One region of the Neorhizobium sp. P12A genome, then DNA from elsewhere that is predicted to be linked to it. Evidence: riboswitches for the same ligand, from Rfam matches in the RefSeq annotation. Region 1 holds a riboswitch; the other holds the start of a gene.
What was found. Region 1 has a riboswitch for thiamine pyrophosphate ahead of DTW90_RS12680 (YkoF family thiamine/hydroxymethylpyrimidine-binding protein). Riboswitches for the same ligand answer to the same signal wherever they lie in the genome.
Positions count from the first base shown of each region.

Region 2: it holds a riboswitch for thiamine pyrophosphate, as region 1 does, so the genes downstream of both, thiM (hydroxyethylthiazole kinase) here and DTW90_RS12680 (YkoF family thiamine/hydroxymethylpyrimidine-binding protein) in region 1, are expected to answer to the same signal.

Region 1 is NZ_QOVX01000003.1:184,178-194,551, forward strand. Features, by position in the region: gene DTW90_RS12650 (formate dehydrogenase subunit gamma) at 1-296, opposite strand, end outside; gene DTW90_RS12655 (LysR family transcriptional regulator) at 451-1,347, opposite strand; gene DTW90_RS12660 (SDR family oxidoreductase) at 1,376-2,146, opposite strand; gene DTW90_RS12665 (DeoR/GlpR family DNA-binding transcription regulator) at 2,238-3,014, shown strand; gene glpD (glycerol-3-phosphate dehydrogenase) at 3,120-4,640, shown strand; gene soxR (redox-sensitive transcriptional activator SoxR) at 4,646-5,110, opposite strand; TPP riboswitch at 5,375-5,489, shown strand; gene DTW90_RS12680 (YkoF family thiamine/hydroxymethylpyrimidine-binding protein) at 5,480-6,091, shown strand; gene DTW90_RS12685 (ABC transporter permease) at 6,109-6,915, shown strand; gene DTW90_RS12690 (ABC transporter ATP-binding protein) at 6,912-7,670, shown strand; gene DTW90_RS12695 (ABC transporter substrate-binding protein) at 7,683-8,696, shown strand; gene DTW90_RS12700 (acyltransferase) at 8,783-10,000, shown strand; gene DTW90_RS12705 (TetR/AcrR family transcriptional regulator C-terminal domain-containing protein) at 10,016-10,374, opposite strand, start outside.
Region 2 is NZ_QOVX01000017.1:23,514-33,887, forward strand. Features, by position in the region: gene DTW90_RS29010 (NUDIX domain-containing protein) at 1-369, shown strand, start outside; gene msrA (peptide-methionine (S)-S-oxide reductase MsrA) at 377-1,126, opposite strand; gene DTW90_RS29020 (cytochrome c biogenesis protein DipZ) at 1,139-3,079, opposite strand; gene msrB (peptide-methionine (R)-S-oxide reductase MsrB) at 3,101-3,601, opposite strand; gene DTW90_RS29030 (SDR family NAD(P)-dependent oxidoreductase) at 3,956-4,738, shown strand; gene DTW90_RS29035 (SlyX family protein) at 4,753-4,962, opposite strand; gene DTW90_RS29040 (hypothetical protein) at 5,027-5,302, opposite strand; TPP riboswitch at 5,484-5,580, shown strand; gene thiM (hydroxyethylthiazole kinase) at 5,633-6,436, shown strand; gene thiE (thiamine phosphate synthase) at 6,433-7,068, shown strand; gene thiD (bifunctional hydroxymethylpyrimidine kinase/phosphomethylpyrimidine kinase) at 7,065-7,886, shown strand; gene DTW90_RS29060 (3-oxoacyl-ACP reductase) at 7,883-8,647, shown strand; gene ugpC (sn-glycerol-3-phosphate ABC transporter ATP-binding protein UgpC) at 8,654-9,724, opposite strand; gene DTW90_RS29070 (carbohydrate ABC transporter permease) at 9,750-10,374, opposite strand, start outside.

The DNA of each region.
Region 1 (10,374 bases):
TCCGCAAGTGCATCCCCACCCATCGACTGACAGGCCTCTGCACGACAGAGCTTCAGCACATGCCGGCCCGCAGGACGGTCGCGATAGTCATGATAGAAGGTCATGACGCCATGGACTTCGGCGCGGGAAAGGTTCAGCCCGCTGGCAATCAGCGGCAGGACGTCCTGCGGCACATAACCGAACTCTTCCTGTATGCCGTGGAGAATGGGCAAAAGAGGACCCTCCATCGACTTCATGCTGTCGATGATGGCGCTGGCGCGCGCGGCGACATCGCCCGCGGCAGTATGCAAATTCATGAGCAGCCCTCCCAACGGCATGCTTCGCAAGGAGATATCGTTGGACGATCAGGTGCTAAAACAGCCGGAGTCATTATCTCTCGCTTACATCCTAAAGATCGCAAGGAAGGCAGTTTTGATCAATAAGCCAGTCTCGTTGAACGATAGGAAATTCCTATCGTTCAATATCAGCTTCTGCGAGAAGTCTTGCCTCATGCAACAAGGCCGATACGAGTGGCGTAAAAGGCTCACGATGTGTCGCAACCAGCCCAACGAGATGGTGCGCTGCCGGCTCCGTGATCGGAATAACCTGAATATCGGCGCGAAAACCGAAGGATTCCGCGACATTTTTCGGCATGATGCTCGCCCAGCGGCCGGTCAGCACATGCGAAAACAACAGAATCATCGAATTCGATTCGAGCGTCGGATTGGCCGCCGATCCAGCATCGGCCAGATGACGATTGATGATCCGGCGGTTTTGCATGTCCGCGGTCAATAGACAAAGCCGAAGACTGCCGACCTCTTTCCAGGTCACGCTTTTTCGCTCCGAAAGCGGGCTGCCTGAGGCGGTGACGAGGTGATAGCGCTCCTCGTAAAGCGGCACGCTGGTAACCCGGCCGAGCGGTTCGTCTTCGAGATAGGTGATGCCGGCATCGATCTCCAGATTCTCGAGCATGCTTAGAACCTGCAGCGAGTTTCGCGACATGATCGAAAAGGTAACGTCGGGATGCCGTTCCTGGAAGGGCGTCGTGAGCCTCTGCAGCATGGCAAGCGCCGTCGGGATGGCCGCGATTCGGATATGGCCCGCAAGCCCCTTGCGCGCCGCCCGCATCTCCTCGCGCATCGTGCGGGCATCGCCGACGATGCGCCGCGCCCACTCCAGGACACGCTGACCTTCCGGCGTCAGCCCCTGGAAGCGCGATCCGCGGCTGACCAGCATCACTCCGAGCTGCTCCTCGAGCTGCCGAATGGCCGCCGACAAGGTCGGCTGTGTAACGCCGCACTCTTCGGCGGCACGGCCGAAGTGCTTTTCATTAGCAAGTGCGATGAAGAATTCAAGCTTGTCGATCATTCCGGCCTCCGGCGGAGCTAATCGGCTTCTAGCAGATCAGCTGGCCACCATTCACCTCGATCACCTGCCCGGTGATATAGCCCGACAGGGTCGGCGCCGCCAGGAACAGATAGGTAGGCGCACAATCCTCCGCGGTTCCGAGACGCTGCAGCGGAATGGTGCGACGCGTCTGTTCGAGCTTTTCCTTCGAGGAATAGCGCTCGTGGAAGTCGGTGGTGATGGTTCCCGGAGAAACGCAATTCACCCTTATGCCGTCAGGGGCCAATTCGCGGGCAAGGGCCTTGGAATAGGTGGCAACGAAGGCCTTCGATGCCGAATAGATCGCCGAACCCGGGCTGCCGCCGGTCAGCGCCGAGATTGAAACGGTATTGATGATCGCCGCCTGGCCTGACGCTCGAAGCAAGGGAAGCAAGGCTCGCGTCACCTCGACGACTGACGTCTGGTTGAGTCGCACGACATGTCCATACTGCTCGTCGGTCAGTTCGCCGGCGGGAAAGCGTCCGACCATGGTCCCGGCATTGTTGACGAGAACATCGACCCGATCGAAGACCTTTGCGGCAGCGGCTGCAAAATCCCTCGTGCCGTTCTCCCGCATGAAATCTGCCGGCACCAGGAAGGCGCGGCGCTCGCTTTCCGCGTCCAACAGAAATTCCGGCAGGTCCCGATCGCGATCTCGACCGGTGTGAACCAGCACGCGCGCATTGCAGTCCAGGAACTGGCGCGCGACTTCCAGCCCGATCCCGCGCCCGGCGCCTGTGACGACGACACTGCGATTCTCAAACAGCTTCGGATGAAACACGACAACCTCCCGCCGCACAAACCGGACAGCGGCAATTGCGGAATTTTCGCTTTACCATATGATCGGCGAAAACGAAAGGAAGGCAACGTCCATGTTTCTGTCCGGACGACAGGCCGAGATTCTTGAAATCGCCAAAGCCGAAGGCAGGGTTCTTGTCGAGGATCTCGCGCAGCGTTTCTCGGTCACTCCGCAAACCATCCGCAAGGATCTGAACGATCTCTGTGACGGTCATATCCTTTCGCGGATCCATGGCGGCGCGATCTTTCCCGGCGGCACTGAAAACGTCAAATACGAGGCGCGCCGCTCGATTGCAGCGGTCGAAAAGCAGGCGATCGGCCGCGCAGCAGCCGGTATCATTCCCAACAACGCCTCTCTCTTCATCAATATCGGGACGACGACGGAAGCCGTTGGCGAGGCGCTCCTGGACCATCACGAGCTGATGGTCATCACCAACAACATCAACGTTGCCAATAAGTTGCGCCTCTTCCCATCGATCGAGGTGGTCATTGCCGGCGGCGTGGTGCGCGGTTCGGACGGCGGCATCGTCGGCGAAGCAGCGGTCGATTTCATCCGCCAGTTCAAGGTCGACTACGCCGTGATCGGCGTTTCGGCCATCGATGAAGACGGCGCGCTGCTGGATTTCGACCTGCGTGAAGTCAAGGTGGCACAGGCGATCATTGCCAATGCCCGGCATGTCATCCTGGTCGCGGACTCCACGAAGTTCGAACGCGCCGCCCCCGTACGCATCGGCCACCTGTCGCAGATCCACACATTCATAACGGATCAATGTCCGCTGCCCTCCCTCAGAACCATCGCAGAAGAGAACGATGTCCGCCTGATCGAAACCTCATTGCTGGCTAACGGCTGACAACATCGGCCCACTTCATAAAACATTCGTTTGACATTCGTATTACTTTCGTTTTAGCTGGATTTATTTTCAAATCCTCTTACCTAAGCCATGCCGGAGAACGCAATGAGCGGCCAAGCCTATGACCTCTTCGTGATCGGAGGCGGCATCAACGGCTGCGGCATCGCGCGCGATGCGATCGGTCGCGGTTACTCCGTGGCGCTGGCGGAAATGAACGATTTTGCCTCGGGCACGTCATCAGGCGCCACCAAGCTGATCCATGGTGGCCTGCGCTATCTCGAACATTACGAATTCCGTCTCGTGCGCGAATCCCTGATGGAACGCGAGGTGCTCTGGGCGATGGCGCCGCACATCATCTGGCCGATGCGCTTCGTGCTGCCTTACCACACGGGCGGCATCCGACCAGCCTGGCTGATCCGCCTCGGTCTTTTCCTGTATGACCATCTGGGCGGCCGCAAGCTGCTGCCGCCGACAGCAGTGCTGGACATGCGTCGCGATCCGGCCGGAAAGCCCCTGAAGGCGCTGTTCACCAAGGCTTTCGAATATTCCGACGGTTGGGTCGATGATGCGCGCATGGTCGTTCTCAACGCCCGCGATGCCGCCGATCGCGGCGCAACCATCATGCCGCGCACCAAGGTCGTCTCCGCCCGCCGGGAAGGCAGTCTCTGGGCCATCGACACGGAGAATACGGAGACGGGGGAGCGGAATTCATTCCGAGCGCGAATGCTCGTCAACGCCGCCGGTCCCTGGGTGGATCATGTCATCAGGGGCGCGATCGGCCGCAACGAGGCGCGCCATGTTCGCCTCGTCCAGGGCAGCCATATCATCGTGCGGAAGAAATTCGACGATCCGCGCGCCTATTTCTTCCAGAACCCCGACAACCGCATCATCTTCGCCATTCCCTACGAGCAGGATTTCACGCTCATCGGCACGACCGATCGCGACTATGACGGCGACCCCAAGGATGTGAAGATCTCCGAGGAGGAGACCACTTATCTTTGCAATGCCGCGAGCGAATATTTCAAGGAACCGGTAAGGCCGCAGGATATCGTCTGGACCTATTCGGCTGTGCGCCCGCTTTATGACGACGGCGCATCCAAGGCTCAGGAAGCCACCCGCGACTACGTGCTGAAGATCGAGGGCAATGCGGGGGAAGCGCCGCTTCTCAACGTCTTCGGCGGCAAGCTGACCACCTATCGCCGGCTCGGAGAGCATGCGCTCGAAAAGATCGGCGAGGCCATCGGCACCAAGGGTCCGCCCTGGACTGCCAAAAGCCATCTTCCCGGCGGCGACTTCCCGGCCCAGAGCTATGAGACCGAGGTCGGCAAGCTCAAGTCCCGCTACGCCTTCCTCGCCGACGCCCACGCCCGCCGGCTGGTGCGGCGCTACGGAACGCGGGCAGCGATGATATTGGGCGATGCACGCGCAACCGAGGATCTTGGAAGAAACTTCGGCAGCGATCTCTATGAGGCAGAAGTGCGCTATCTCATTGCGCAGGAATGGGCGCGGACATCAGCCGACATTCTCTGGCGCCGGTCGAAGAAAGGCCTGTATCTCTCAAAGGATGAAGCAAGCGCGCTGGAAGATTATGTGAAACAGGCAACCGCGCAGACCATGAACGCTTAACACTTTCATGGGTCGAGCAAACGCGGGCCGGGTCCCTGTTTCGACAGCATGTCCCAGGGATTGCGAAGCGGGCAGGTTTCGATCGACAGGCAGCCGCAGCCGATGCAGCCGTCGAGATGGTCGCGCAGATCCTGCAAATGGCGGATTCGGGCGTCCAGATCGTCCTTCCATTTCTCCGACAACGCCTTCCAGTCGGTCGCCGTTGGCGTGCGCCCCTGCGGCAATGTGCTGAGCGCAGCCTGGATTTCGGAAAGCGGAATTCCGACGCGTTGGGCCACCTTGATAATCGCGACCCGACGCAGCACCTCACGCGCATAACGACGCTGATTGCCGCTGCTGCGAATGCTCTCGATCAAACCCTTCGTCTCGTAGAAATGCAGCGTCGAAACCGCGACCCCGCTGCGCGTCGCGACCTCGCCGACCGTCAGCAAGCGGCCAAAACGGCCCGGTCCCGCATCATGTGATTCCATCGGAATACGCCTCTTGACCTCAATGTTACTTGAGGTTTTATAACCACCACACCGAACGGCGTAAAGCAGGAACAACTGAAATCGGACCTCCCAATGGGAGGCACCGATACCGGCATTCCGTTTCAGGCAGGTGCGGAAGGCCGGTCGGATGCACGGATCGCGTCCCCCCGCGACCCGGGCGTCCGCTGGAAAAATCAGATAAAACACGGATGCGACTGGCCGAATTTTCTTATTGCGCCCTCGAAAGGCCGATGCTAGCTTCCGCGCCATTCACAGGGGAGCTCCGTATTGCCGGGGCTGAGATGTGAGGCGCCATGCCTCTGGACCCTTCAAAGCTGATCTGGGTAATGCCAGCGGAGCGAGGTAAAAATGTATTCCGGCGCACAAGTATCCCTGTATCCCATGTCCGGCGATTTCGCCGCGATCATCCTTGATGCCATTAGGGCACTCGATCCCTATCGAGACCGCCTGCGTATCGAAACCGACGACATCTCGACGCTGATGATCGGCCCGCCGGACGTGCTCTTTTCGGCCATGCGCGACCTCTTCGTCTTTGCCGCCCGATCCGGCGCACATTGTGTCCTGTCGGCCGCCGTCTCGCGCGGCTGCCCGGGAGGGCCGGACAGCGATCCGATCTGCGGCATCGATAAGCGTCTCGGGCAAGACACGCCGCTTGCCGTTCGCATCGACGAGGCGCTTGCCGCCGTAAGCGCAACCGAGGACACAGGCCAACCGGCCGCGGCGCAATTCGCTCTTTATGTCATGGGCTCCGACAATCACATGGACGAGATCGTCGGCTGCATCGACTTCCTGAAACAGTCGGGAACATTCGACCGGGCCAAAAATTTCGTCACCAAACTGCGCGGCGACGCTGGCCCTGTCTTTGCAACGCTGCAGGAAGCGCTCTTTCGCTTCGGGCCGGCAGAAGGCCACGTGACGCTGGATATCACGGTATCGGCAAACAGCCCGACCAAGGCCTGATCTCGGAAAATCCGATCATGAGTTTGCATTCGTCCTCATCGCCCGGCACGGGATTCGCCCGTGCATGCCTCTCCGCGCTGCCCGCCATAACAGCGGCAGCCGCCTTCGTCGTCCTGTGGGAGCTCTATGCCGACCTGTCAGGCATACGCCCCTCAACCCTGCCGGCGCCCTCCCGCGTTCTTGTCCAGGCCTGGATGAACCGCGAAGCGCTTGCCGCCAACACCTGGCCGACGATCGGCGCCACGCTGTCGGGCTTTGCCTGCGCGCTCGCCGTCGCCTTCGTCTTTTCGGTGCTGATGGATTTCGCGCGGCCGATCCGCCGTGCCCTGTTTCCGCTGTTCGTCATCAGCCAGACGCTGCCGCTGGTCGCGATCGCCCCGCTCATCGTCTTATGGTTCGGCTTCGGGCTGCTGCCGAAGATTCTGCTTGTCGCGCTCGTGACCTTCTTCCCGATGCTGGTCGCGCTGCTTCAGGGCTATGAGGCGACGGACAGGGACATCGCCGAACTGCTGGTCTCGATGAAGGCCTCCCGCTGGCGGATTTTCTGCGCAGCGCGCCTGCCATCTGCCCTTCCCTATTTTTTCGCGGGTTTGAGAATATCCGTCACCTATGCCGTCGTCGGCGCGATCTTTGCGGAATATGCTGGCGCCGCCAAAGGGCTAGGCATCTATATTCTCACCGCCAAGAACAATTTCCGCCCGGATCTCGTCCTTGCCGCTGTCCTCGTCAGTGCCGTCCTGACGCTGATCCTCTTTGCCGTCTGCGTGCTTCTCGGCCATCTGGCGATGCCATGGCGGCGAACGGATGAGGGGTCGTCATCATGAACGAACACCGGCTGGAACTCCGCAATGTCGCGAAAAAATTCGGTCCGCTTGCGGTTCTTGGCGATGTCTCGCTGACAGTCAGCGAAGGCGAATTCGTGACCATTGTCGGCCCCTCGGGCGCCGGCAAATCGACGATCCTGCGGATGCTGACTGGAACCGACAAGCCCGAGTCAGGCGATATCCTGTTCGACGGCCGGCATCTGAAGGAAAGCAGCGCGAGTTTTGCCTTCATGCCCCAGCGCGATGCGCTTATGCCCTGGCGCCGGATCATCGATAACACAACGCTCGGCCTCGAAGTTCAGGGGATGAGCCGCAGCCAGGCGCGCGCCAAGGTCGCTCCGCTGTTCGAGCCCTTCGGTCTAGCAGGCTTCGAACATCATTATCCGGCTCAGCTTTCCGGCGGCATGCGCCAGCGCGCCGCGCTGCTGCGCACCGTGGTTCAGGACAGCGACATGCTGCTGCTGGATGAGCCCTTCGGCGCGTTGGATGCCCTGACCCGCACACAGATGCAGGAATGGCTGCAGACGATGTGGACGGATCATCGCTGGACCGCGCTGCTCATCACCCATGATGTGCGCGAAGCCGTGTTCCTCTCCGACCGCATCTATGTCCTCTCCCCGCGCCCCGCGCGGGTATTGCGCGAATTCAAGGTGCCGCTGCCGCGCCCGCGAACGCTCGCCGACCTCGGCTCGTCAGCCGCCCGGCAGATTGAAACCGAAATCCTCGAAAGCCTCCTTCATCACAGCCTGAGCTGAAAAGAGACCACCATGCCGCTTATTACACGCCGCCAAGCCCTCGCATTCACCCTTGCCGCAGCCCTGCCCATCTCCCGTTCCGCGCTGGCCGCATCGGCGCTGACCAAGGTTTCCGTCGCGCTCGACTGGACGCCGAACACCAACCATATCGGCCTCTATATCGCCCAGGCGAAAGGCTTCTACAGCGATGCCGGGCTGGATGTTGCGATCCTGCCTTATACGGACACCGATGCGGGAACACTGGTTGCCAACGGCGTTGCCGATTTCGGCGTTTCCGGCGCGATCGGCCTCTTCACCCAATGTGCTGCCGGCGCTGAGATCAAGGGCGTCTACGCCATTGTCCAGACAGAAACCGGCCGCGTCGTCTTCAACGACGAGCGCAAGGACATCCAGCGCCCGCGGGATCTGGATGGTAAGACCTATGGTGGCTTCGGCAGCGCCTGGGAAACCGCTCTGATCTCGGCAATGATCCGCAATGACGGCGGTAAGGGCGAGGTAAACACAGTGACCCTCGGCACCTCGGCCTACGAAGCGCTTGCCAACGGCTCAGTCGATTTCACACTCGAAGTCTACACCTGGGAAGGGATCGAGGCGCAGCTCGAAAAGAAGGCGCTCCGCCGCTTCCGCTACACCGACTACGGCGTCCCGGACGAGCAGACGACAGCGATTGTCGCCGGCAATGCGTTCCTCGACAGCAATCCCGAGGCTGCCCGAGGCTTCATCCAGGCGACCAAGCGTGGCTATGACTACGCCGTGGATCATGCCGACGAGGCAGCCGACCTCCTGGTGTCCACGACCGGCGGAGCGCTCACCAATGCCGATCTCGTCAAGGCGTCGCTCAAGGCGCTGATCGATGGGCATTATCTGAGAACCGCGGATGGCAAAAGCGGCATCTTCGATCCCGCCGAAGCCAGCGCGATCGGCGATTTCCTCTTTACGAACGGCATCCTCCTCGATGCCCAGGGCGCCAAGCTGAAGGACAAGCCGGACGTGTCGCGCTATTACACCAACCAGTTCTTCTCCTGATCGGCTGACATTGCGGCCGCCGCGCGACACACCTTGTCGCGCGGGCTTCCATCCCCTAACCAGAGAGCGGGTGGAGGATCGGCAAAATGAAAACTGAGCGGGAGACAAGGCTGGCGGGTGCGGATTTCATCCGCACCTTGGCATGCCTGCTGGTGCTGGCCCACCATCTCGTCCTCCGGCTGGATGTCAGCAAGGTTGACGGTGCGTTGCGGCCCGCATTCGAACTGACACGCTTCGGCAACTACGGCGTCGCCCTGTTCTTTGTGCTGAGCGGCTTCCTCCTCGCCCGCCCGTTCTGGACCGCGCTGGATCGGGGCACCGAGATGCCTTCGCTGAAGGCCTATGCCCTTCGCCGCGCCGCCCGCATCCTGCCGGGCTTCTGGATCGCGCTTACTGTCGGCTTCGTGCTGAGTTTCACCGTCTACGATTTTCCGCTGGATGCGGAACTCGCCGGACGTTACGTCGCCGGCTTCCTTCTCATGAGCCAATGGCATTGGCGGACCTTCTTTCCCGTCCAGGGCGACGGACCTCTCTGGTCGATCCCCTTCGAGACGACATGCTACGTGCTGCTGCCGCTCTGCTTTGCCGTTTTGTTTCACAACAGCGCCCGGCTTTCCCGACAGACTTCGCAATGCTTGGCGTGGCTGGGAATTATCGGGCTTGTTCTCCTTTGCCACTGGCTGACCGCCACTTACGCCCCCATAGACGATGTCAGGAGAGGCTGGGATTTCGGCTTCCAGGGCGGCGCCAAGGAATGGATGCCGCGATACAATCCGATCGGCTTCTTCGCGATCTTTGCAACGGGCGCACTGGCATCAGGCATCCACACCTGGCTGCCGGCGAAGCGGTCGGTGCTCTACGACATTCTCGGATTTCTGGCCCTCATCGCGGGCGCAGCGCAATTTCCAATATCTATTGGCGGGCCTTGGGAAGGTTACGGCTGGCTCGGCATACCCTATCGCTTTCCCTTCCTGCCGCTGGCGGTAGCAGCCGCCCTCTGCACGCTGCCGCGATCGGTCTATCTCGGAAAGATGCTGGATAATCCCATCGTCCGCTATATCGCTACCATCTCCTTCGGCATCTACATCTGGCAGGATATCGTCATCTCGCTGATCAAGCAGATCTTTCCCGGAAGCTTCGGCGGCGCGCGTGACGTCCTATCAGGATGGATCGCCTCAAGCATCCTCGCAGTCGTCCTTCTCCTCCTGATCGCCACGGTGAGCTATTTCTTCCTCGAGCGGCCGATTATCCTCTGGGCGCGAAACCTCGAAGGGCGCACACAGCTTCGATCCGCCAATCCGTAAGCTTCGACCGATAGCTTAAGCCTTACGGCTCTGCATCCCCAACGCAGCCCCCTCCACAATTAGCGCCAGGCCTGCCTCGAACAGTGCCGCATGCCCCTCATGCCGGTAATGCGCCAAAGCCTTCGCCGTCAGCGGATGATCCTTGGCCGCAGCATCGAGCCTGTTTCCACGATTTGGCGCGTCCGGAAAATCCGCCTGCTCCTCCAGCACGCAGCCGACGACGTAACGGCCGATCGCCACGAGGATGTCCATGGCGAATTCCTCGGTCATGCCGGCCCCGACCAGAACCCGCATATGCGCCTCGATCAAATTGAGATTGTCCGGATTGGCCTCGGTGCCCGCATGGACCCGCGCTCCATCCCTATAGGCAAGGA
Region 2 (10,374 bases), on a different contig from region 1:
TTGCTCGTCCGCAAGCGCGGCACCGGCATATTCATGCAGCCCGGCGGCAAGATCGAGCCCGGTGAAAGCTCTCTGCAGGCGCTGGTGCGCGAATTGAAGGAAGAGATCGGCCTCGATATCGATCCGGAAACGGCGCTCTTCCTCGGCCGTTTCGAAGCAGCCGCCGCCAACGAGCCGGACCATGTTGTCGAAGCGGAAGTGTTCCGCGTCGATGTCGACGGCCATACTATTCAGCCGACGGCGGAAATCGAGGAAGCTCGCTGGATATCCGTCCGCGAGCCGACGGATATACCGATGGCGCCGCTGACGGAGCACCTTATTCTGCCCTTTTACCGGCAGACGCTGTCTGCCGGTAGGGCTCAGGAGTGACGGCTATTCAGTTGGCCGAAGCACTGGCTTCGACCAGAACCGGATTGGCCCGATAATCGCCAGGGAACATCTTCTTCAGGTTCTCGATCTTCGGCAGATCGTTGATGACGATGTAGGGATAGCTCGGATGCGTCGTCAGGAAATCCTGATGATAATCTTCCGCCGCATAGAACATCCGTTCGGGCTCGATCTTTGTCACGATCGCCGCATCAAAGACGCGGGCATGGTTGAGCTGATCGATATAGGCCTTGGCGACTCGCGCCTGGTCGGCACTGGTCGGGAAGATCGCAGAGCGGTACTGCGTACCTTCGTCCGGCCCCTGGTAATTCAGCTCCGTCGGGTCATGAGCGACGGAGAAGTAGATCTGCAACAGGTGGCCGAAACTGACCTTCTTCGGATCGAAGACGACCTTGACCGATTCTGCATGGCCGGTCGTGCCCGTGCTCACCATTTCATAGTGAGCGGCATCCTTGCCGCCCCCGGCATAGCCTGAGGTGGCGCTGACGACGCCGTTTACGTGCTGGAAGACGCCCTGCACGCCCCAGAAGCAACCGCCGGCCAGAACCACGGTTTCGTTGCCGGCACCCGGTGCTTCGTCGGTCGTCGGTGCCGGAATGGCGCGTGCATCCTCGGCGGAAGCGCGCGTGGTGAACTGAAACGCGACGCCCGCCAAAAGCAACGCACCCAGTGCGAAGGCAGCCGGCCGTGCGGCACGCGATACGGTCTTGCGAAGTCTATTCTCCGATGAGCTGTTCATGATGATCTCCTCTCAGCCGAAGGTGAATGCAAAGGCCTGGACACCTGGATCCAGGAACTTGATTTCAAACGTGTGGTCCTCGACCGGGCCGCTTTGGCGGACCAGCTGGTAGAGCCGTTGGCCGGTAACGGTGCCGTTGCCGTCGGCGTCGGTATCGACGCCATGATTGTCGCCCGGCGCCTTGCCATCGACCGTCACCTGGAAGCGCACCGGCTTGCCATCCGCGCCGGGGCCGAGAACCAGATGCAGGTCACGGGCGTGGAAGCGGTAGTAGATGCTGCCATCGGCGTCGTTGAGCGCACCCTGTTCGGAGCCGACCGTCCAGTTGCCGGTCAATCCCCATTCGTTCAGCCGCGGCGTCTCTGCGACATAGCTATGGGCCGCATCATTCACCGTACCCTCTGCGCCGACGAAATTCTGCGAACGCGCGTAGCCGACATAAGTCTCCGGCGATTGCACATCCGCTTCGTCGGATGCGGCCTGGGCACCCGATGCCTTCACATCGACCACATCCTTGGCAACGTTGGTCTTGCCGGCTTCCGCCAGAAGCTGCTGGATGACATGCTCGGACTCGTCGTAGCTGCCTTCACCGAAATGATGGTGCCGCACACGACCCTGCGCGTCGATGAAATAATGCGCCGGCCAGTATTCGTTGTCGAATGCGCGCCAGATCGCATAATTGTTGTCGACTGCAACAGGATAGGTGATGCCAAGGTCGCCAATCGCCTTCTTGACGTTGTCGACATTCTTCTCGAAGGCAAACTCCGGCGAATGCACGCCGATCACCACGAGACCCTGGTCCTTGTACTTCTCGGCCCAGGCTTTGACATAGGGAATGGCGCGTATGCAGTTGATGCAGGAATAGGTCCAAAAGTCGACGAGGACGACCTTGCCCTTCAGCGATTCAGCCGTCAGCGGTGGTGAATTCAGCCACTGCACCGCGCCGTCGAATTTCGGCGTGGTCGGCTCGACCGGCAGTGCATCGGCAGCCGCCTGCGGCGTGCCCTTCATCATCATGGCGTTCGAGCCGCTCATCATGGCAGGGTTGGCCGCCATCATCATCTGACCACCGTCACCGGACTTGTTGTCGCCCGCCTGATTGTCACCGCTCTTCATCATCATCTGATTGTTTGCGCTCATCATGGCGTCGCCGCCGTTCATGACGACCGACGACTTCATTGCCCCACTCTGGGCTCCCGCCATGGCCTGGTCGCCGCCCGGCTGCGCATGGAAGCGATCGACGAGGTTCTGCTCCAGCGAAGCGGTGCTGGCGAGCGATGCCTGTGTCAGGAAACCGGTGTCGAGGCCCAAACCGATGGCGACCACGGCGACGAGGACAAGAACGCCGAGGCCGCGGCGAACCCATTCGCCGACGCCAAGCGAATTCTTCATCACTTGATAGACACGGCCACCGATCAGAAGCGCCAGGCAAAGCGACGTGGCCGCACCCAGCGCATAGGCAAGCAGCAGCAGCGTCGTACCGACGCTCGCGCCCTGAAGCGCAGCGCCCGTCAGGATCAGGCCGAGAACCGGGCCGGCACAGGGCGCCCAGAGCAGACCGGTCGCGACACCGAGCAGCAGCGAGGCGATGATCGTCGAGCCGCCGCTACGGGCACTCTTGTCAGCAGATTGCGATAGCTGCGCACCGAGGGAGACGAGTGGCCGCGTCAGATAATCCGACAGCGCCGGGAAAAGCAGAATGATGCCGAAGACGGCGAGCAGCGCCATCGCGGCGTAGCGGCCATACTCATTGGCTTCTACCGCCCAGCCGCCGCCAACGGCAGCAAGGGTTGCGACAGCTGCGAAGGTTGCGGCCATGCCGACCAGCATCGGCAGCGTGCTGCGCAGGAAAGGTTGGCCGGCCCGTGCAAAAACGAAAGGCAGGACCGGCAGGATGCACGGGCTGACAATCGTCAGCACGCCGCCCAGATAGGCAAGGACGAACAGCAACATGATATCTGATCTTTCCAGCGATTAGGCCGAGACTGTATGGAACGTCATGGCGACGCCGTTCATGCAGTAGCGCAATCCGGTCGGCTTCGGGCCGTCGTTGAAGACGTGGCCAAGATGCCCGCCGCAGCGGCTGCAATGCACCGCATCACGCACCATGCCGTAGGATGTATCCCGCGTCGTGCCGACAGCACCATCAATCGGCGCCCAGAAGCTCGGCCAGCCCGTGCCGCTGTCGAACTTCGTCGTCGAGGAAAAAGCGTCCTGCTGGCAACCTGCGCAGGCAAAATTGCCCTTGCGTTCCTCATGCAGGAGCGGGCTCGTGAAGGGACGCTCGGTCCCCTCCTGGCGCAAAACCTCGAACTGGTCGTCCGTCAGGATTTTGTGCCACTCCTCGTCGCTATGCATGACAGGGAATTTCTCGACCATCTTGGTCGCGGTTGGGCTGCTGTTGCTACCCCAGGCAAAACGGGTCGCCACCACACCAAGTCCGGCGCCCACCAGCAACAAACGTCTGCTCCACATGATCCAAACCTCCTTCAAGGGTTAGGAATATCGGCAACCATCTCGCAATCATGCGTGTCGGACCGATCAGGCCATTTTACAGAGACCGCGAGACATCTTCATCGAGGTAGACAACCGATTGCGGGGAATATTCCCGGCATTTCGAAATTCTTCTCGATTGGCTTGATATCAGCCGCGCGGTTCATTTTCTGTCATTGGGAGTACGCGAGCACGACCGCATTTGTTACACAACTGCATGTGAAACACTAAATTGTGATGGCGGGCCCGCGCAGATCCGGAAAACCGCCGGTCGGCCAAGGGGAACAATCTTCCCGCGCTCCGGTTGCCTCGACGACGAACAGGCGGGAGAGCGCAATGGAACTGTCCGGAAAAGTCGCATTGGTCACAGGCGGAGCCTCGGGCATCGGCAAGGCCTCGTCTCTGCTTCTTGCCGCCGAGGGAGCAAGTGTCGGCGTATTGGGCCATACGGCGGCCGAAGCCGAAGAGGTTGCGGCGCATATCCGCGACAGCGGTGGCACCGCAATTCCTTTGATCGCCGATGTGTCCGACGAGGCAAGCATGAGCAATGCGGTCGATCAGTTGGTTCATTCGTTCGGAAGCCTTGATGTGGTTCTGGCCAATGCCGGAATCAATGGCGTTTGGGCGCCGATCGATGACCTGAAACCGGATGAATGGGACAAAACCATCGCGGTCAACTTGCGCGGCACCTATCTGACGATCCACCTAGCTGTTCCATACCTGAAGGCAAAAGGCGGCGGCTCGATCATCGTCACCTCCTCAATCAACGGTACCCGGACCTTCACGACCGCCGGCGCAACCGCTTATTCGGCAACGAAGGCGGCACAGGTGGCGATGGTGCAGCAACTCGCCCTCGAATTGGGCAAGCATCATATCCGCATCAACGCCATCTGCCCCGGCGCCATCGAAACCCGGATTTCCGACAATACTTTCAAGCGCAATCAAGCGGAGGCCGACGTCCCGGCGGTATATCCCGAGGGTGAAATTCCGCTGACATCAGGAAAATCCGGCACCGCCGAGGAGGTTGCCGAAGCCGTCCTCTTCCTTGCCTCCGACCGTTCCCGTCACATCACGGGAACACCGATCTGGATCGACGGCGGCCAGAGCCTGTTGCGGTAGGCCGAAAGATCAAATCAATAGTGCGGCGGCTTGGTGATGGCAGGCGCCTCCAGCGACTGCTCTTCCAGATTAAGGAACCGCTCGGTCAACCGGTCAAGCTTTGCCCGCGTCTGCTCGACCACCTTCCATTGCTCCGCAAGCTGATCGGAAAGTTCGTCGATTGTCTTTGCCTGATGTGCCAGGATCTCCTCAAGCGCGTCGATACGGCTTCGTTCGTCCGACATCGGAACTCCTTCTCGGTAAGGCGGAAAATTTTGCAGTGGGGATAACAGATAATTCCGCAAAAGTTTAGCCGACGAGATGCCTGATGACGCCTCCAAGCCAACGTATCTCCTCGCCGAATGCGCTGACAAGCGCGTAGGCGTACCAGAGGAAAAACAGGGATGAGAGCTGGATCAGGAATGGCGCCAGCCGCGCACCGCTTTTGACATCAGGCAGCAATCCGAAGTTTTCGTGCACAAAGGCCTGAAAGCTCCTGGGGCGCAACAGCGTCCACAGCGCCAGAAATGAGATGGCGACGCAGATCAGGATCTGGACGGCAAGGATTAACAGGCCACGTGTCATAGGTCTTCTCGCCGGAATTCATGCGCAAAGCCACGTAGTCGCTGCCGTATAAGTTTTCGAGATGGGGATGCGCTGCTTTTTATCAGAAAAGAATGAAGGGCTGGCCTCGATTAAGTCCACGGTCCCGGCCCGTGATACGATTTCAGATGACATGGCGTCATTTCTCTGCAACATGAATGATGATGAGAGACAGGGGCGTCCGTCGCAAGACGGGCTGAGATGCACCCTTCGAACCTGAACCGGATAATGCCGGCGGAGGGAGTCGCTCGGGCCTTTTCGCAGCATTCGCGCATTCGCCCCCGCGTCGCCCCTCCGCATGAAAGGGGCAATATGGATACGACAAAGACTTCGGGCGCGATGCTGACAGCGATGCGGCAGACTGTTCCGCTCGTGCAATGCATCACCAATTACGTGGCGATGAACATTGCCGCCAACGTCATGCTCGCGGCCGGCGCCTCGCCGGCCATGGTGCATGCCGAGGAAGAGGCGGGCGAATTCGCCGCCATATCCGGTGCGCTGACGATCAATATCGGTACGCTTTCGACGTCCTGGCTTGCCGGCATGCGCGCAGCCGCCAAATCCGCCAACCAGTCGCGGAAGCCCTGGGTTCTCGATCCCGTCGCCCACTATGCGACGGACTTCCGTCGCGCTGCGGTCGCGGAACTGATGGAACTGCGGCCAACGATCGTCCGCGGCAATGCCTCGGAGATCATCGCGCTTGCCGGCGGAGCGAGCAAAGGCCAGGGCGTCGACAGCCGCGACCCGGTCGAGCAGGCCGAGGAATCGGCGATACTCCTGGCGAAACGCCACGAAACCGTGGTCGCTGCGACAGGCGCTGTGGATTTCGTGACCGACGGAGAACGTGCTGTCAGGATCACTGGCGGCTCGCCGCTGATGCCTGAAGTGACGGCGCTCGGCTGCTCGCTGACCTGCCTCGTCGGCGCCTTTGCCGCAACGAGCCCCAACGATCCCTTCGCCGCGACCGTCGGTGCACTTGCGACCTTTGCATCGGCGGGAGAGACCGCCGGACGGCAGGCTGAGGGCCCCGGCTCCTTCTCCTGGCGTTTCCTCGATGCGTTGAAATCGCTGGATGGCCGCACGCTCGACAGCGAAGCAAGGGTGTCGGCGGCATGAGCAGTTTCGATCTGTCCCTCTATCTCGTCCTCGATCCGGATCTCTGCGCCGGGACGGGCATGGTCGAGACGACGCGGGCGGCCGTTGCCGGCGGCGCGACCATCGTGCAGTTGCGCGACAAGGATGCTGACACCGCTAGCCGCATTGCAACGGGCCGCGCCTTGAAAATGGTGCTGCAGGGAACGGGTGCGAAGCTCATCGTCAACGACGATGTCGAAGCGGCAATCGCGATCGGCGCCGATGGCATCCACATCGGCCAGGAAGACATGGATGCCCGAACCGCCCGAAATCTCATCGGCCCCGACATGATCCTCGGCCTGTCCGTCGAGACCCTGGCGCTTGCGGAAGCGGTCGATCCGATGCTGGTAGACTATGTCGGCATCGGCCCGGTCTTTGCGACGCCGACCAAGCCCGACCATAAGCAGCCGATCGGCTTCGACGGGCTGGCGCGCCTGGTCGCGGTCAGTCCGGTGCCATCGGTTGCCATTGGCGGACTGAAGGCGGAACATACGGCAGCGGTGCTTGCCGCCGGCGCGCAAGGACTGGCCGTCGTCTCGGCCATCTGTGGCACCCCCGATCCCGAAACCGCCACTTTGCGCATTGCCGAGGAAATTAGGAAGGCGCGTTCATGATCAGGAACGTTCTCTCAATCGCCGGCTCCGATCCATCAGGTGGAGCGGGAATCCAGGCCGATCTGAAGGCCTTCTCAGCACGCGGCGTCTATGGCATGGCGGTATTGACCGCACTGACCGCGCAAAACACGCAAGGCGTCTTCGGTGTGCATCTTGTGCCGCCAGAGTTTGTGGCCGATCAGATCAAGACCGTCTTTGCCGACGTGCGGGTCGATGCCGTGAAGATCGGCATGATCGCCAATGCCGGCATTGCCGAGGCCATTGCCGATGCACTCGCGCCCCATCGTGGCGTCCCCGTCGTGCTCGATCCGGTCATGGTCGCCAAGGGTGGCGCCTCCCTGCTTGCGACCGCTGCGGTCGCTGCCCTGACCAGCCGCCTTCTGCCGCTTGCAACGGTCCTGACGCCCAACCTGCCGGAAGCCGCCGCCCTGCTACATGAGCCGCTGGCCGAGGACCGCGAGGAGATGGCAAGCCAGGCGCAACACCTTCTCGCCCTCGGGCCAACAAACGTCCTGATCAAGGGCGGGCATCTCGAGACGGAAGAAAGCCCCGATGTGCTCGCCTCCGCAGCGGGCCTTACCTGGTTCGAAGGACGCCGGATCCCGACCCATAACACCCACGGCACGGGATGTACCCTGTCGAGCGCGATCGCCGCGGAACTCGCGAAGGGACTGACCCCACCGGAAGCGGTGGCAATAGCCAAGCGCTACCTTGCGGGTGCGGTGGCCGAGGCAGATGAGCTATCCGTGGGCTCGGGCCACGGGCCGGTGCAGCATTTTCATGGGCTTTGGAAAGACATGGAAGGGATGAAGAAATGAGCATGCCGCTGAGCAAGCAGATCGTCCTGGTCACCGGCGCCGGCCGCGGTTTCGGCGCAGCCATCGCTGCAGCCTTCGCCCGCGAGGGCGCCCGTGTCGCGATCAACTATCGCAACAGCCGCGAGGGAGCGGAAACGCTTGCCGCCGAACTCGGAGAACATTCCCGCACGTTCCAAGCGGATATTCGCGACAAAGACGAAGTGACCCGCCTGGTCGCCGACGTCACATCGGCCTTCGGTGCCCCGACCACGGTCGTGCACAATGCTCTGGCCGATTTCACCTTCAACGGCGATGCGCGGCCCAAGCTCGATACGCTGAGCTGGGAAGAGATGACCGCTCATTTGGAGACGGCGCTCAAGGGTGCGCTCAACCTGATACAGGCAGTGCGGCCCGGAATGGAGAAGGCGGGCTTCGGCCGCGTCATTACGATCGGCACGAATCTCGTCCAGAATCCGGTTGTCCCCTACCACGATTATACCGCCGCGAAAGGCGCCCTGCTGGCCCTGACCCGCACCGCCGCTGCCGAACTCGGCCCGCTGGGGATCACGGTCAACATGGTCTCGGGCGGCCTGCTGCGGACGACCGACGCCAGCAGCGCGACGCCGCAGGCCGTATTCGATCTGATCGCCGACAGCACGCCGCTGCGCAAGGTCACGACGCCGGAAGAGGCGGCCGATGCCGTGCTCTTCTTCGCCAGCCCCTGGGCCCGCGCCGTGACAGGCCAGAACCTGATCGTCGACGGCGGGCTTGTCTTCGGTTGACCGGATCTATAGCGCGAGGCCGCTTGCCCCGTCGAAGACGTAGACCTGTTCGGCATTGACCGCGACGTTGAGCGGCGCGCCATAGCGAACCGGCAGGTCGCCGTCCACAACGGCGGTGACCTGTTCTCCGGCCAGCTCGAAAAGCACATGCGTCTGCGCGCCTGTCGGCTCGACCAGCAGGGTCTGGCCCGTTAACGGCGAGCCGGTCCCGGCCGGATTGAGATGTTCCGGTCTCAGGCCCACTTTTACGGACTGGCCAGACTTCACTTTTCGATCGACGCCGATCCGGATCGGCGTCCCGTCCTTCAGGCGCACGGCGGGCGAACCGTCGACGCCATCGACGACGCCCTCCAGCACGTTCATTGCCGGCGAACCGATGAAACCCGCGACAAAGAGATTGGCCGGTTGACGGTAAAGCTCGATCGGCGTGCCCTGCTGCTCGATCTTGCCATGGTTAAGAACGACGATCCGGTCGGCAAGCGTCATGGCCTCGATCTGGTCATGGGTGACATAGATCGAGGTCGTCTGGACCTTCTGGTGCAAGGCCTTGATCTCCGAGCGCATCTGCACGCGCAGCTTCGCGTCGAGGTTCGACAACGGCTCGTCGAACAGGAAGACGGCGGGATTGCGCACGACGGCGCGGCCCATGGCGACGCGCTGGCGCTGGCCGCCGGAAAGCTGCGCCGGCTTGCGGTCGAGAAGATTGGTAAGGTCGAGCATGCGCGCCGCCTCGTTGACGCGCTTGGCGATATTGTCCTTGCTTTCGCCTGAGAGCTTCAGATTGAAGCCCATGTTCTCGGCGACGGTCATGTGCGGATAGAGCGCGTAGGACTGGAAGACCATTGCGATATTGCGCTCGCGCGGCGTCATGGAATTGACCACCTGCCCGCCGATCATGACGTCGCCCTCGGTGATTTCCTCGAGGCCGGCGATCATCCGCAAAAGGGTAGACTTGCCGCAGCCCGACGGCCCCACGAGCGCAATGAACTCGCCATCCTCGATCGCAAGCGACACGCCATGGATGACCGGCAAGGCGCCATAATGCTTACGGATGTTCTGCAGTTCGACGGATGCCATGCTGTTTACTCCGATATCGATGCGCTCAGGACTTCACGGCACCGGCGGTCAGGCCGGCGATGATGTGCTTCTGGGCAAGGAAGAAGACGATGATGGTCGGCGCGATGGTGAGCGTGATGAAGGCCAGCACCAGCTGCCACTGGGTGCCAAACTCGCCGCGATAGACCATGATCCCGAGCGGCCAGGGATAGATCGAATCCGAATTCAGCATGATCAACGGCAGGATATAGCTGTTCCAGCTACCGACGAAGGAGATGATGCTGACCGTCGCGACGATTGGCCGGGAAAGCGGCAGCGAGATATGCCAGAAGAAGCGGATATAGCCGCAACCATCGACGAAGGCCGCCTGGAACAATTCTTCCGGAAGGTTTCGAAAATAGTTCCGGAACAGAAGAATGCTCATGCCGAGCCCGAAAGCAACCTGCGGCAGCACCACGCCCCAATAGGTATTGAGCAGCCCGAGATCTCGGATGCGGATGAAGAGCGGCAGGATCGCCGTTGCCGCCGGGAACATCAGCCCGATCAGGAAATAGTTGAGCAGGAAGTTCGAACCGAAGAACTTCACATGCGCGAAGGTGAAGGCCGCCATTGCCGAGACGGAGACCGTAAGGAACACGGTCAGCACGGCGATGATCAGCGAATTCATCATC